2 regions of the Nonomuraea sp. NPDC059023 genome follow, and region 2 is predicted to be linked to the other one. Evidence: predicted binding sites of a transcription regulator. Region 2 holds the regulator's gene; the other holds the start of a gene.
What was found. The regulator HrcA, encoded in region 2, represses chaperone genes, less so after heat shock. The targets are predictions, from matches to a motif close to TTGGCACTCTCNNNNNGAGAGTGCCAA.

Region 1 (7,417 bases), on a different contig from region 2:
CGCCTTCCGCGCCGACGCCATGGTCCTGCACGACAACACCCTCGCCCACCACGCCTGGTCGGCCGCCGGCTACACCCGCCAGCCCGAATGGGGTCGCTGGATCAAACACCTGTGAGCGCGGTGGTGAGCTTGCGCATCGCCGACGCCGCGGACTCGCTCGCCGTCGGCCCGAGCGCGGTCAGGCTGGAGATCAGCGCGGCGATCTCCCGCAGGTCGAAGGCGATGGGCGGGATGTCGGCACGCCGCACGATGACGGCCCCTCCGCCGCGGCCCGGTGCGACGTCCACCGGTACCCCGGACAGGCGCAGCCGCTCGATGTCGCGGGCGATGGTGCGCTCCGATACGCCGAAGTCGTGGGCGAGCGTTCCCAGGGTGACCCGGTCCGCGCCGGCGTGGAGCCGTTCGATGAGGTGTTGCTGGCGCTCGACGCGGCGTACTGTCAGATGGTTGTCACGTGAGGCCGCGGACGTCATGGAGAAGAGCGTAACCACGACACGGGCTTGTCTGGGTTGGTGATTAGCGTGAAGCCCATGACCGACAACGACCTCGTGCTCGACTTCTTCCACCGATACTCCCGCGCGTTGCTCGCCAGGGACGAGAAGGCCGTGGCCGGCATGTACGCGGTGCCCGCCCTGATCCTGTTCCCTGGACAGTCCGTCGCCGTGTCGGACGCCAAGCAGACCGAGGAGTTCTTCGCCGGAGCCTGGAGCCAGTACGACGGCGTCGAGGACACCACCACGGACATCACGGTGGTCGCCGAGACCGCCCACAGCATCTGGGCGGACGTCACCTGGCACCACGGCAACGGAGCCAGGGAGCGGCTGATGTACCAGCTCATCGACGCCGGGTCCCGATGGAAGATCGCCACGCTGACGCCCCTCGGCCCGTGACCCCGCCCGATTCGTCAGTCCCGGCGCGCACCCTCTGGCCAGATCACCTGAACCGGCACCCCGCGCCGCCTCGCCTCCGCCACCACGTCGGCCGTGCCGCCGTAACCCCGGGCCGGCAGGCCGTCCCAGACGGCGAGAAGCACGTCGGCGCCGTCGAGCATGCGGATGCTCGCCACCATGTGCGACTCGGACGTGGGCTCGGCGAAGTCCAGCCGATGGACCGTGACCGCCCGGCCCAGCAACTCGTCATAGGCCGCACGGACCTCGCCGGGCAGGCTGTCGCGGTACCGGGCCGCCGGGACCACCGCCTCCAGACTGCCCCCGAGATCCAGCACCGCGCGGGCGAAGATCTGATCCGCCCCGTCGGCCAGGCAGGACAGCCCGACGACCCGGGGCGAGTGCCCGGCCAGCGTCCCGCGCAGAGCGTCGTCGACGAGGGACGCCGTGCCGGCTGGCAGGCCGCGATGCCCGGAGACAGCGATACGGATCATCATCACCTCCAGTTGTAGCTCCTCGTACGGCAATTGCCGTGGGTGTACGCGAAAAGGGCGCCCCCGAACCGGGAGACGCCCTCTTTGCGAAATGGCTGGACTTAGAAGTCCATGTCGCCGCCGGGCATGCCACCAGCCGGGGCAGCCGGGGTCTTCTCCGGCTTCTCGGCGATGACGGCCTCGGTGGTCAGGAACAGCGCCGCGATGGAGGCGGCGTTCTGCAGCGCCGAGCGGGTGACCTTGGCCGGGTCGAGGATGCCCGCGTCGAACATGTTGACGTACTCGCCGGTCGCCGCGTTCAGGCCCTCACCCGGGGTGAGGTTGCGCACGCGCTCGACCACGACGCCGCCCTCGAGACCGGCGTTGACCGCGATCTGCTTCAGCGGCTCCTCCAGCGCCTTCTTCACGATCGCCGCGCCGGTCGCCTCATCGCCCGACAGCTCCAGCTTGTCGAACGCCTTGGTACCGGCCTGCAGCAGCGCCACACCACCGCCGGGCACGATGCCCTCCTCGACGGCCGCCTTCGCGTTACGCACGGCGTCCTCGATCCGGTGCTTGCGCTCCTTCAGCTCGACCTCGGTCGCCGCACCGGCCTTGATGACCGCCACGCCACCGGCCAGCTTGGCCAGCCGCTCCTGCAGCTTCTCCCGGTCGTAGTCGGAATCGGTACGGTCGATCTCCGCCCGAATCTCGTTGACCCGCCCGGCGATCTGGTCGGCGTCACCGGCGCCGTCCACGATCGTGGTCTCGTCCTTGGTCACCACGACCTTACGGGCGCGGCCCAGCAGGTCGAGGGTGGCGGACTCGAGCTTCAGGCCGACCTCCTCGGCGATGACCTGGCCACCGGTCAGGGTGGCGATGTCACCGAGCATGGCCTTGCGCCGGTCACCGAAGCCCGGAGCCTTGACGGCGACGGACTTGAACAGGCCGCGGATCTTGTTGACGACGAGCGTGGCCAGGGCCTCGCCCTCGATGTCCTCAGCGATGATCAGCAGCGGCTTGCCGGCCTGCACGACCTTGTCGAGCAGGGGCAGCAGGTCCTTGTTGGCGGAGACCTTGCTGTTGACGATGAGGATGTACGGGTCCTCGAGGACGGCCTCCATGCGGTCGGGGTCCGTCACGAAGTACATCGACGTCATGCCCTTGTCGAAGCGCATGCCCTCGGTGAGCTCAAGCTCCAGGCCGAAGGTGTTGCTCTCCTCGACCGTGATGACACCTTCCTTGCCGACCTTGTCCATCGCCTCAGCGATGAGCGCGCCGATCTCGGTGTCCGCGGCCGAAATGGAAGCCGTCGAAGCGATCTGCTCCTTCGTCTCCACATCCTTGGCCAGCTTGGACAGCTCCTCGCTGACCCGCTCGACCGCCGCCTCGATACCCTTCTTCAACGCCATCGGGTTCGCACCCGCGGCCACGTTACGCAGACCCTCACGCACCAGCGCCTGGGCGAGCACGGTGGCCGTCGTGGTGCCGTCACCCGCGACGTCATCCGTCTTCTTGGCGACTTCCTTGACCAGCTCAGCGCCGATCTTCTCCCACGGATCCTCGAGCTCGATCTCCTTGGCGATGGAGACACCGTCGTTCGTGATCGTGGGAGCGCCCCACTTCTTCTCCAGCACGACATTGCGCCCCTTGGGACCAAGGGTCACCTTCACGGCGTCAGCGAGCTGGTTCATGCCGCGCTCGAGACCGCGCCGGGCGTCCTCGTCAAACGCGATCATCTTGGCTGCCATAAGGCTGGACCTCCCAGATGCAGGGTGGCTTCTCAAGGATCGAGCCGACGCCCGCGACGGCAGCGTGCCCGGCCCGGGGGCCGAACACTTGGGCCCGCATCTCCGTTCGGCAGGCCCCGATCGTCTCGATCCAGGTGTTGGCACTCACGTGGAGAGAGTGCCAACGAACTGTTTAGCACTCTACCCGGTCGAGTGCAAGCGAGAGCCACCTCGTCGCAGGTCAGGCCCGATCCCCTCGCGAGATCGGGCCTGTCCTGGTGAGACGAAAGGTGTTGGCAGAACCGCACGGACTGCGCTGCCGTGCGGGCTGCCTCGGTGCGTGGTTCAAACGGTGCGGACAGATTCCGCCTGCGGCCCCTTCTGGCCTTGTGTGATCTCGAACTCGACCCGCTGGCCTTGTTCGAGTGATCTGTAGCCGTCCATCATGATCGCTGAGTAATGGACGAATACATCCTTACCACCGTCTACCGCGATGAAACCGTAGCCCTTGTCCGCGTTGAACCACTTGACGGTGCCCTGCGCCACTTCCGACTCCTCTTACTGGGCTCTGGATCCCGCCCATTCCTCCGCGAGATCCGCGTTCGCCGCTTTTACCGAAAAACTGGCGGCGATCGCCCTCGACCATACCTGTGGCATGCCGTTGGGCAACAGAGTCAATCTGAAAACTGCCTATTTCATCCTTCGAAGAGTTGAATTTTCCAGAAATGGGAAGGGCACCTCCGAAGAGGTGCCCCAGTGCTAAGAGTGTGCGAAGCGTTAGCCTCCGGCTACCGCGGGGATGATGGAGATCTCGCTCCCCTCGGGGGCCGCGGTGTCGAGCCCGTCGGCGAATCGGACGTCCTCTTGCCCCACGTAAACGTTGACAAAACGCCGAATCTTGCCCGATTCATCGAGAATTCGGGCACCGATCCCCGGGTAGTCACTGTCCAGCTTCTGAAGGACCTCGCGCAGCGTCGCACCCTCGCCACTGACCTCCGCGTTACCACCCGTGTAGGTGCGCAGAATGGTGGGAATCCGTACAGAAACGCTCATGCCTTAAACTTCCTTTCAGATGGCGCGGAACGCGTCGAGAGAGGGCCGGATGACAGCGGTGGGTTCGGCGATCGACGACACCGCGTCAAGGGTCTTGAGGCCGTCGCCGGTGTTCAGCACGACCGTTTCCGCCTCGGGATCCAGCGCGCCGTTTTCCACCAGCTTCTTGAGCACGCCCACGGTGACGCCGCCCGCGGTCTCGGCGAAGATGCCCTCCGTGGAGGCCAGGAGCTTGATGGCCGCGACGATCTCGGCGTCGGTGACGTCTTCCACCGCCCCTCCCGTACGGCGGGCGATGTCGAGCACGTACGGCCCGTCAGCCGGGTTCCCGATGGCCAGCGACTTGGCGATGGTGTCCGGCTTGACCGGCTGGACCACGTCGTGCCCGGCCTTGTACGCCGCCGACACCGGCGAGCACCCGAGCGCCTGGGCCCCGAACACCTTGTAGGGCGTGTCCTCGACCAGCCCGAGCGCCACGAGTTCCTTGAAGCCCTTGTCGATCTTCGTGAGCTGGGAGCCGGAGGCGATCGGGATGACGATCTGCTCGGGCAGCCTCCACCCGAGCTGCTCGGCGATCTCGTAGGCCAGCGTCTTGGACCCCTCGGCGTAGTACGGCCGCAGGTTCACGTTGACGAAGCCCCACTTGTCGCCAAGCGGGTCGCCGATGAGCTCGGAGCAGAAGCGGTTGACCTCGTCGTAGGTGCCCTCGATGCCGATCAGCCTGCCGCCGAACACCCGGGCCATGGCGATCTTGGCCTGCTCCAGGTCGGCGGGGATGAAGACGCACGCGTCGAGCCCGGCCCTGGCGGCGGCCGCGGTGACCGCGCCGGCCAGGTTGCCGGTGGAGGAGCAGGACAGGGTGTGGAAGCCGAAGTTGCGGGCCGCCTCGACGGCGATGGCCACCACACGGTCCTTGAAGGAGTGGGTGGGATTGCCGGAGTCGTCCTTGATGTGCAGCGACTTGATGCCGAGCGTGCGGCCGAGGTTGCCGGCCTTGACCAGCTTGGTCCAGCCGGGGTTCATGTTCTGCTTGGCCGCCACGTCCACGGGGACCGGCAGGAGCGCCTGGTAACGCCAGATGTTGGTCGGACCGGACTCGATCTGCGAGCGGGTCACCGTACCGAAGTCATAGGCCACTTCGAGTGGCCCGAAACACTCCAGACACGCGAAACTGGGGCCGAGGTCATAGCGGGTGCCGCACTCGCGGCAGGAGAGAGCTACAGCAGGACCGAAGTCGAGCGACATGAAGCGAGGCCTTCCCTCATCTTCGCCTGCGGCCACCTTGACCACAGACCGGAATTGGCACCTTGTCCCGGTCGGCCTCGCGGGTGCGAGTCACAATCCGGGAGGGTTGCCGGGGCTTCGCAGGGCCGGTCCCTCCACCCCTCTGGATGAGCAATATGTAGTTGTCGAAAGGGACTCTACCTGGTCAAGCGGATCGGTTGCCCACCCGTCTCGACCAGTGAGACAAACCGTCTCACCGATAGTCCTCCCCGAGCACGCCCTGCACGTACTTGCGCGCCTGGTGGATGCGGGATTTCGCGGTGCCGAGAGGGATGCCGAGCTGCTCGGCCACCTCGTTGTAGTCGAGCTGCACGATGTCGCGCAGCACGAGCGCCTGCGCCAGGTCGGGTTTGGACGCCTCCAGCGCCTCCATCGCGTCGAGCAGGTCCAGGCGCGAGCCCGCGATCACGCTCACCCGGGCCACGTCCGGCTTCTGCGTGGGCAGTTCGTCGGAGCTCTGCTCGGCCGCCCGCCGCTTCAGCGACCGGTAGGTCGTGCGGGCGCAGTTGGCCGTCACGATGTGCAGCCACGTGCTGAACCGCGCCCTGCCCTCGAACCGCCCGATGTTGCGCGCGACGGCCAGCAGAGTGTCCTGGCAGGCCTCCTCCGCGTCCTGGTGATAGGGCAGGATTCGCGCGCAGTGGCGGAGTACGTGCGGCTCGATCCGCCGCAAGAGCTCGCCGAGTGCGCGATGATCTCCAGCGGCTGCGGAGCGGGCCAGTTCCTCGGTTAGCTCATCAAGCGCCATAGCGGGATCCTATGAGCGGAGGATAGTTAAATGAACAGCGTCCTGGTCGCCTCGAACCGCGGTCCTGTCTCCTTCACCGTCTCCGACGACGGTGAACTCACCATGAAACGCGGTGGCGGCGGCCTGGTCTCGGGCCTTTCCGGCGTGGCGAAGGACGAGGGCGTGCTGTGGGTCTGCGCGGCCCTTTCCGACGGCGACCGCAGCGCCGTACGGCAGGCTCCCGGCGGCCGCCTCGACCAGGCCGGCTACGACACCGGGTCGCTGCGCATGCTGGACATCGCCCCCGCGACCTTCCACCGCGCCTACAACGCCGTGGCCAACTCCACGCTGTGGTTCGTCAACCACCTGCTCTACGACATCCCCAACTCCCCGCACTTCGGCACCAGGTTCCAGCGCGAGTGGGAGTCCTACCGCGACTACAACGGCGCCTTCGCGCTGGCGCTGGCCGAGGAGGCCGGGCACGAGGCGCGCGTGATGGTGCAGGACTACCACCTGACCCTCACCCCGGCCATGCTCCGCGCCGAGCGCCCCGACCTGCGCATCGCGCATTTCAGCCACACCCCCTGGGCCCCGCCGGAGTACTTCGCGCTGCTGCCCGACGAGGTGGCCCGTGAGGTCCTGGAAGGCATTCTGGGAGCCGATCACGCCGGGTTCCTCACCGAGCGGTGGGCGCGGGCGTTCACCGACTGCTGCGCGGCCCTGCTGGGCGCCCGGGTGGACGCGCGCGGCGTCACCCACGAGGGCCGCACGACCAGGATCGGCGTGCACGCGCTCGGCGTCGACGGCGAGCAGTTGTGGCGGCGCGCCTGCGAGCCGGACGTGGAGTCGAACGTGGCGGCGCTGCGCGCGCAGACCGGTGACAGGAAGCTGATCGTCCGCATCGACCGCACCGAGCTGTCCAAGAACATCGTGCGCGGCCTGGTCGCCTACCGCGAGTTCCTGGCCGCACATCCCGAGTGGCACGGCCGCGTGGTGCACCTGGCCTTCGCCTACCCGAGCCGCCACGACCTGCCCGAGTACCGCGAGTACACCGCGGCGGTGCAGCGCTGCGCCAAGGAGATCGAGGACGAGTACGCCACCGAGGACTGGGACCCGCTGATACTCAACGTCAACGACGACTACGCGCGCAGCCTCGCCGCCTACCGGATGGCCGACGTGCTGCTGGTCAACCCGATCCGCGACGGCATGAACCTGGTCGCCAAGGAGGGCCCGATCCTGTCGCCCCGCTGCGTCCTGGTGCTC
Region 2 (7,417 bases):
CGGCCCTCCGGGCCGTCGAGCACCGCCTCATCGCCGCCGAACGTCTCGCGCCCGGCCAGGAACACCGGCACGCTCATGGCCGCCCCCGCTCGCCGTACAAGGAGGTCAGCGGCCGTTGAAGGCGTCTCGCAGGCGGGAGAAGAAGCCCTGCTGGCCCGGCGCGAACTTGCCGGGCGGGCGCTCCTCCCCGCGCAGCTTCGACAGCTCGCGCAGCAGTTCCTCCTGGGCCGGGTCGAGGCGGCCCGGCGTCTCCACGTTGACGTGGATGAGCAGGTCGCCGCGGCCGGAGTCGTTGAGGCGCTGCACGCCGCGGCCGTACATGGAGATCACCTGGCCGGACTGCGTGCCGGGGCGGACGTCGACCTCCTCGGCGCCGTCGAGCGTCTCCACCGTCAGCACGGTGCCGAGCGCGGCGGCGGTCATCGGGATCTGGACGGTGCAGTGGAGGTCGTCACCGCGCCGCTCGAAGATCTCGTGCGGCCGCTCGACGATCTCCAGGAAGAGGTCTCCGGGCGGGCCGCCGCCGGGGCCGACCTCGCCCTCACCGGCCAGCTGGATGTGGGTGCCGTCCTCGACGCCCGCGGGGATGCGGACCTTGATGGTACGGCGGGTGCGCACCCGGCCGTCGCCCGCGCACTCCTGGCAGGGGTTGCGGATGATGGAGCCGAATCCCTGGCACTGGGGGCACGGCCGCGAGGTCATGACCTGGCCCAGGAAGGACCGGGTGACCTGGGAGACCTCGCCCCGGCCGCCGCACATGTCACAGGTGTCGGGGTGGGTGCCCGGCGCGGCGCCCGCGCCCTGGCAGACCTCACAGACGACGGCGGTGTCGACGACCAGTTCGCGCGTGGTGCCGAACGCCGTCTCGCGCAGGTCCAGCTCGACGCGGATGGTGGCGTTGCGGCCCCTCCTGGCCCGCGAGCGGGGGCCGCGCCCGCCGCCCGCCGTACCGAAGAAGGCGTCCATGATGTCGCTGAAGGGGAAACCCGCGCCGAAACCGGCCGCTCCGGCCCCTGCGCCGGCGGCGGCGAAGGGGTCGGCGCCAAGGTCGTACATCTGGCGCTTCTGCGGGTCCGACAGCACCTCGTACGCCTGCGTGATCTCCTTGAAACGCTCCTGCGTCGCGGGATCGGGGTTCACGTCCGGGTGCAGCTCACGGGCCAGCCGGCGATAGGCCTTCTTGACCTCGTCCTGACTGGCGTCACGGCGCACCCCGAGGGTGCTGTAGTAGTCGCTGTTTGCCACTTATCGACCTCTTAAGAAGCAGCCAGGATCTGGCTGACGTAGCGTGCCACTGCGCGCACGGCGCCCATGGTCACCGGGTAGTCCATCCTCGTGGGGCCGAGGACGCCCAGCCGGGCCAGTTGGTTGTCGCCAGAACCGTATCCGGTGGCGACGATGGACGTGCCGTGGAGATAGGGGTTTTCCGCTCCGATGCGCACGGTGAGCGCGGTCGGGGTGTCCGTTGTCGTCTCGCCGAGCAGGCGCATGAGCACGACCTGCTCTTCCAGCGCTTCGAGGACGTCGCGCAGACCGATGGTGAAGTCGGCGCCGGCCAGGTTGGCCGCACCGGCGAAAACGATCTTCTCGTCGTGCCGTTCGACGAGCGTCTCCAGCAGGACCGACAGAATCGTCGCGACAACCGGCCGGTCCTCCACCGGAAGCCGTTCCGGCAGGTCGGCCACCAGGTCGGGCACCTCGGCCAGCCCGCACCCGTCGAGACAGGCGTTGAGCACGGCGCGCAGGTGGGCGATCCGGGGGTCCTCGATGACCTCGGGCAGCTCGACGACGCGCTGCTCGACCCGGCCCGTGTTGGTGATCAGCACGAGCATGATCCGCCGCTCGCTCAGCGGCACGAGCTCGACGTGACGCACGCTGGAGCGCGTCAGCGTCGGATACTGCACCACCGCGACCTGCCTGGTCAGCTGCGCCAGCAGCCGTACCGTGCGGGTCACCACGTCGTCGAGGTCGACCGCGCCGGCCAGGAAGGTCTCGATGGCCCTGCGCTCGGCCGTGGACAGCGGCTTGATCTGCGAGAGCCGGTCGACGAAGAGCCGGTAGCCCTTGTCCGTCGGCACCCGGCCCGCGCTGGTGTGCGGCTGGGTGATGTACCCCTCCTCCTCCAGCGCGGCCATGTCGTTGCGTACCGTGGCCGGGGAGACCTTGAGGTTGTGGCGCTCGGCCAGCGCCTTGGAGCCCACCGGTTCGTTGGTGGACACGTAGTCCTCGACAATCGCGCGGAGGACCGCGAGTTTCCTGTCGTCGAGCACGTGTGCACCTCCTACCTCTTCCCTTGGGAAACGCCAGGTCTGGCACTCGGTGTTCCCGAGTGCCAAGTGTACGGCTCTCACCCACAAGGTGCGATAACCCACGTGCTAGCGGACGGCAACCCGATACGTCCACACTTGCAGCTATGAGTGAAGATTTCCGGCAGGGTGGAGGATGGCAGCCTCCTCAGCAGCCTCCGTACGAGCCTCCGCCGCAGGGCGGACCCCCGTACGGCCCCCCGCCGCAGAGCGGCCCCCAGTACGGGCCTGCGGGCGGCCCGCCGTACGGCCAGCCGCCGTCGGGCCCCCCGCAGGGCCAGCCGCCCTCAGGCCCGCAGTACGGCCAGCCGCCCTCAGGTCCCCAGTACGGCCAGCCGCCGTCGGGCCCCCAGTACGGCCAGCAACCCCAGTACGGCCAGCCGCCCCTCGGCCAGCAACCCTTCGGTCAGCAGCCCCAGTTCGGCCAGCAGCAGTTCGGCCAGCCCCCGTACGGCGCCCCCCAGTTCCCCCCTCCGGTGGACGGCAAGCGGCTGCGCCCGCCCCTGTGGCAGATCGCCGTGGCCTGGGGCGTGGCCGTCGTGTTCGTGATCGCCGGCATCGCGCTGTTCGCGGGCGGCGTGACCAGTGGCGTGAGCGGCGCCGCCCCGGGCAAGACGTTCCAGCCCGGCCAGCCCGCCACGGTCACCATCGACCCGGCCGACCGGCCCGCGCTCTACCTGTCGCGCGGCACCCAGGTCAGCTGGGAGTGCCAGATCAACGGCAACGCCAAGCTCGTCACCACGCCCGTGAACCAGACCGTCGAGCTCAACGGCACGAGCTGGGAGCTGATCGCGCTGGTCAACGCCCCGGCCGCGGGTGACTACCAGATCAGCTGCACGATCGAGCCCGACGCGCAGACCCGCTTCGGCGTCGGCAAGGACCTGACCGCCGCGGCCGGCGGCATCATGGGCGGCGTGGCCGCGCTGTTCATCCTGCCCGCGGTCGGCGTGCTCATCGCGGTGGTGTGGACGGTCGTCGTGCTGGTGCGCCGCAGCGGCCACCGCAAGCGCCTCGCGATGGGCGGGTGATTTGCTACGGTCCCCGTGTGTACGACGGTGATGTGCTCGCGGGGAACTGGCGGCGTCCGGGCAAGGGCAAGATCCCTCAGGTCCCGGCGGATCTCGACCTGGTCGTGGAGGACGCCGATAGCGGCTTCTGCGGCGCCGTGGTGGCCTGCGACAAGGAGGCCGTCACGCTGGAGGACCGATTCGGCAAGCGCCGCCTGTTCCCGCTCGCGCCGGCGGCGTTCCTGCTGGAGGGCAGGCCGGTGACGCTGGTGCGGCCGGTCGCCCCGGCGGCGGGCGGGACCCCGGCGGGCGGGAAGAGGCGCAGCGCGTCGGGCTCGATCGCCGTCGAGGGCCTGCGCGCCCGGGTGGCCCGCGAGAGCCGCATCTACGTCGAGGGCGTGCACGACGCCGCCCTCGTGGAGAAGATCTGGGGCCACGACCTGCGGGTCGAGGGCGTGGTCGTGGAGTACCTGGAGGGCGTGGACGACCTGCCCGCCATCGTCGCGGAGTTCGGCCCGTCCGCCGGCAGGCGGCTCGGGGTCCTGGTGGACCACCTGGTGCCCGGTTCCAAGGAGAGCCGGATCGCCGCCCAGGTCAGCTCGCCCGACGTGCTGATCGTCGGGCACCCGTACATCGACATCTGGCAGGCGGTGAAGCCGTCCGTCCTGCGGATCCCCGGCTGGCCGGACGTGCCGCGCGGGGTGCCGTGGAAGGAGGGCGTGATCGCCGCCCTGGGCTGGCGCATGGAGCCCGCCGCGGCGTGGCGGCGCATCCTGGGCTCCGTCTCGACCTTTTCCGACCTCGAGCCCGAGCTTCTCGGCCGGGTCGAGGAGCTGATCGACTTCGTCACGGAGGCATCATGAGCCAGGACCACCCCCAGCCTGACGACGACTCCACCCGCCGCGTGGAGCGCTCCGACATTCCCGGCCACGGCCAGCCGCCCTCGGGAGGCTACGGTCAACAGCCCCCGAGCGGGTACGGCCAGCAGCCCCCAAGCGGATACGGTCAACAGCCGCCGAGCGGGTACGGCCAGCCGGGCGCGTACCCGGGAGGCTACGGCCAGCAGCCGTCAGGCGGGTACACCCAGCAGCCGCCCTCCGCCGACTACCCCTACGGGCAGCAGCCGTCGGGCCCCCAGGGCTACGGTCACCCGCAGCAGCCCCCGCCCGGCTACGGCTACGGCTACCCGGCGGCCCCCCAGCCCCACACCCCCGGCATGTACGGCCCGCGCCCCGGCACCGACGACACCACGATGGCCATGCTGTCCCACCTGCTGGGCCTGCTGGTCTCCTGGATCGGCCCGCTCATCATCTACCTGATGAAGAAGGACGAGTCCCCCTACGTCCGCGACCAGGCGGCCGAGGCGCTGAACTTCCAGATCACCATGTTCATCGGCTACATCGTCTCCTTCATCCTGACGATCGTCATCATCGGCTTCCTGCTGCTGCCGGTGGTCTGGATCGTCTCGCTGATCTTCCACATCCAGGCGGCCATCGCCACCAACAAGGGCGAGAACTACCGCTACCCGATCAGCATCCGCATGATCAAGTAATACGGAGAATCACGGTTCGATCACTCTCCGGAATGATCCCAGCTCCCCGGGTGACGATGGACGGGTCACTCACGGGGAGGTCATGGTGCACGAGCGCCTGCGCAACACCACCAGATACCTGGCAGCGGCCGCCTACCTGGATCCCGGCTTCCGCGACCGGGCGCTGTACGCGCTGATCGCGCGCCGCCACCACGCGGTGGCGCCGTCGGTCGGCGGGTTCGACCTGGGCCCGGTGCTGCGGCACTGCCTCTACTCGCGGTCGCTGCTGACCGTCAGGGAGGCCGCGGTCACGGTGATGCTGCTGCTCGCCCTGCTGTTCAACTTTCAGGCCACGATGCCGTGGCTCACGGTCCTGGGCGCGCTGGCGGCCTTCGCCTCCGGCGGGTTCGGCAGCCTGGGGCAGCGCAGGCGGCTGAGTCCTGTCCTCGTGGCCGGTCTGGTGATCGGCTTCTTCGCCCTGGTGGTCGTGCCCGCGCTGCTGCTGACCAGGTATCTCGGCGCGAGCGGCTCGGAGTTCGAGGAGGACAGCGGCTCCGGCTGGATGGCGCCCCTGATGCTCGTGGCCGCCATCGCCACCGTGCTGGCCTACCGGGTGCGCGTCTACCGGATCCTGTCGGAGCGGCTGCGGCCGGGCGCGGGCCGTACCGGAGCGGAGGCGGGCCCGCGGATGACGGAGGTCAAGCTCGCGCAGCACGGCAACCTGACGCTCTACTCCGGCGAGAACCCGTTCGTCGGCGCGGGCGATCTCGTGCGGGCCTGGACGATCGCGGCCGAGCTCGACCGGCGCACCGGCGACGCGGGCCGGGCGCCGGCCATGGTGGACGCGGTGGACCTGCACGAGTTCGTGGGCGAGCGGCTCAGCCAGATGCGCACGGCCGCCGAGCCCGCCATGCCCGTCCACCTGGACATCCTCGACCACGTGATCGCGCAGGGCCGCCTCAACCAGCTCCACGGTGAGCATCCGCTGCTGCACGGCACCCGGCCCCGCTACCAGCTCAGCGACCGGGAGCTCCAGGCGGTGATCCGCAACCCGCAGTCGGGCGCCCGCCACTACCGGTGGATCGTGGTCGGCACCAGCGGCGAGGCCGTCACCGACGTCGACGGCGACGAGGTGCTGCCCGCCGAGGACCGCGACACCACCGTGTCGATCTTCATCCATCTGGCCGTCGAGGGCCGGATGCTCTACACCGAGTTCATCGTGACCGCGCTGCCGCCCGTGCGCGCCGCCTACCGGGTGGTGGACGAGCTGCCCAGGGAGGCCGGCGCGGCGCTCGTGCTGGCGGCGCTCAGCCGCGCCCCGCTCGCGCTGGCCCGCGACGTCGTCGGCGCGCCCGCCCGGCTGCTGCGGCGGATCTTCATGGCGATGCGGCTGCCCGAGGACCCGGACAAGTACGTGGTCTACGACTACGGAGCCAGGATCAGCCTGCGTGAGGCGGGGGCCGAGCCGCGCATCAACACCTTCCTCGAAGGGCTGGACGCGTTCAAATACGCCAAGCTCGTGGAGGAGCGGCTGAACAACGCGGTGCTGGACTTCCTGGAGCAGCGCGGCGTGGACACCGCGGCGTACCGGCAGCAGATCGCCGCCGTCATCAACAACGGCACGGTGGTCAACGGCGGCACGTTCAACGGGACCAACATCGGCGGCCAGGGCGCCCAGTTCGCCGCGCCCGCCGGCAAGGGGGCCGCATGAGCACGCCCGACCCGTCGGCGCCCAACTACGGGACCGTCGTCAGCGGCGGCACGTTCACCGGCAGCAACATCGGCGGCCAGGGCTCGATCTTCCAGCCCGGCCAGGAACGCTCCGTCCCGCGGGAGGAGCTGGAGCGGCTGCGGAGTCAGGTGGTGGCGCTCCTGGCCCTCGTGGAGGCGCACGCGGCCGAGCTGCCCCAGGCCCGGCAGGCCCGCCGTGACCTGGAGGAGGTGCTGGCCGAGGCCGAGACCGAACCCGGGGAGCGCGACCCGGCCCGGGTCACCGCCGCCCTCGACCGCCTCGGCACCCGCCTGGCGCCCGTCACGGCCCTCGCCGCAGCACTGGGCCCGATCGCCGACCTGATCGCCACCTTCCTGTGACGGCGCCTCGTGTAACGTCGGTCAGAGTGTGAGGTCGCGGATGAGGGCGTCGGCGAGCAGGCGGCCTCGCAGGGTCAGCACCATGCGGCCCGCCTTGAACGCCTCCTGCTCCAGCAGCCCGTCCCCCACGGCCCTGGCCACGGCGAGCTTCGCGCCGGGCGCCACGTCGGCCAGCGGATAGCCGGTGATCAGCCGCAGCTCCAGCATCAGCCGCTCCACTTCACGGTCGGCGTCCTCGAGCACCTCCCTGGCGTGCGCAGGGGAGACGCCCTGGGCCAGCCGCTGCGCGTACGCGGCGGGGTGCTTGACGTTCCACCAGCGGGTGCCGCCCACGTGGCTGTGCGCCCCCGGCCCGACGGCCCACCAGTCGCCACCGGTCCAGTAGAGCAGGTTGTGCCGGCACCGGCCGGCCTCGGAACTGGCCCAGTTCGACACCTCGTACCAGGAGTACCCGGCCTTCGCCAGCAGTTCGTCGGCGATCA

Region 1: the regulator HrcA is predicted to act here: its motif matches at 3,249-3,275, upstream of groL (chaperonin GroEL).

Annotation. Positions count from the first base shown of each region.
Region 1 covers NZ_JBHYIO010000009.1:272,192-279,608, forward strand. The annotation lists gene ACFWYW_RS18260 (GNAT family N-acetyltransferase) at 1-115, shown strand, start outside; gene ACFWYW_RS18265 (helix-turn-helix transcriptional regulator) at 102-473, opposite strand; gene ACFWYW_RS18270 (hypothetical protein) at 531-890, shown strand; gene ACFWYW_RS18275 (hypothetical protein) at 905-1,384, opposite strand; gene groL (chaperonin GroEL) at 1,483-3,111, opposite strand; gene ACFWYW_RS18285 (cold-shock protein) at 3,436-3,636, opposite strand; gene ACFWYW_RS18290 (MoaD/ThiS family protein) at 3,868-4,143, opposite strand; gene thrC (threonine synthase) at 4,159-5,388, opposite strand; SAM riboswitch class I at 5,402-5,541, opposite strand; gene ACFWYW_RS18300 (RNA polymerase sigma factor) at 5,621-6,175, opposite strand; gene ACFWYW_RS18305 (trehalose-6-phosphate synthase) at 6,206-7,417, shown strand, end outside.
Region 2 covers NZ_JBHYIO010000005.1:287,883-295,299, forward strand. The annotation lists gene ACFWYW_RS11490 (16S rRNA (uracil(1498)-N(3))-methyltransferase) at 1-77, opposite strand, end outside; gene dnaJ (molecular chaperone DnaJ) at 106-1,245, opposite strand; gene hrcA (heat-inducible transcriptional repressor HrcA) at 1,257-2,270, opposite strand; gene ACFWYW_RS11505 (hypothetical protein) at 2,414-3,334, shown strand; gene ACFWYW_RS11510 (DUF3097 domain-containing protein) at 3,352-4,176, shown strand; gene ACFWYW_RS11515 (DUF4870 domain-containing protein) at 4,173-4,865, shown strand; gene ACFWYW_RS11520 (hypothetical protein) at 4,948-6,555, shown strand; gene ACFWYW_RS11525 (hypothetical protein) at 6,552-6,935, shown strand; gene hemW (radical SAM family heme chaperone HemW) at 6,957-7,417, opposite strand, start outside.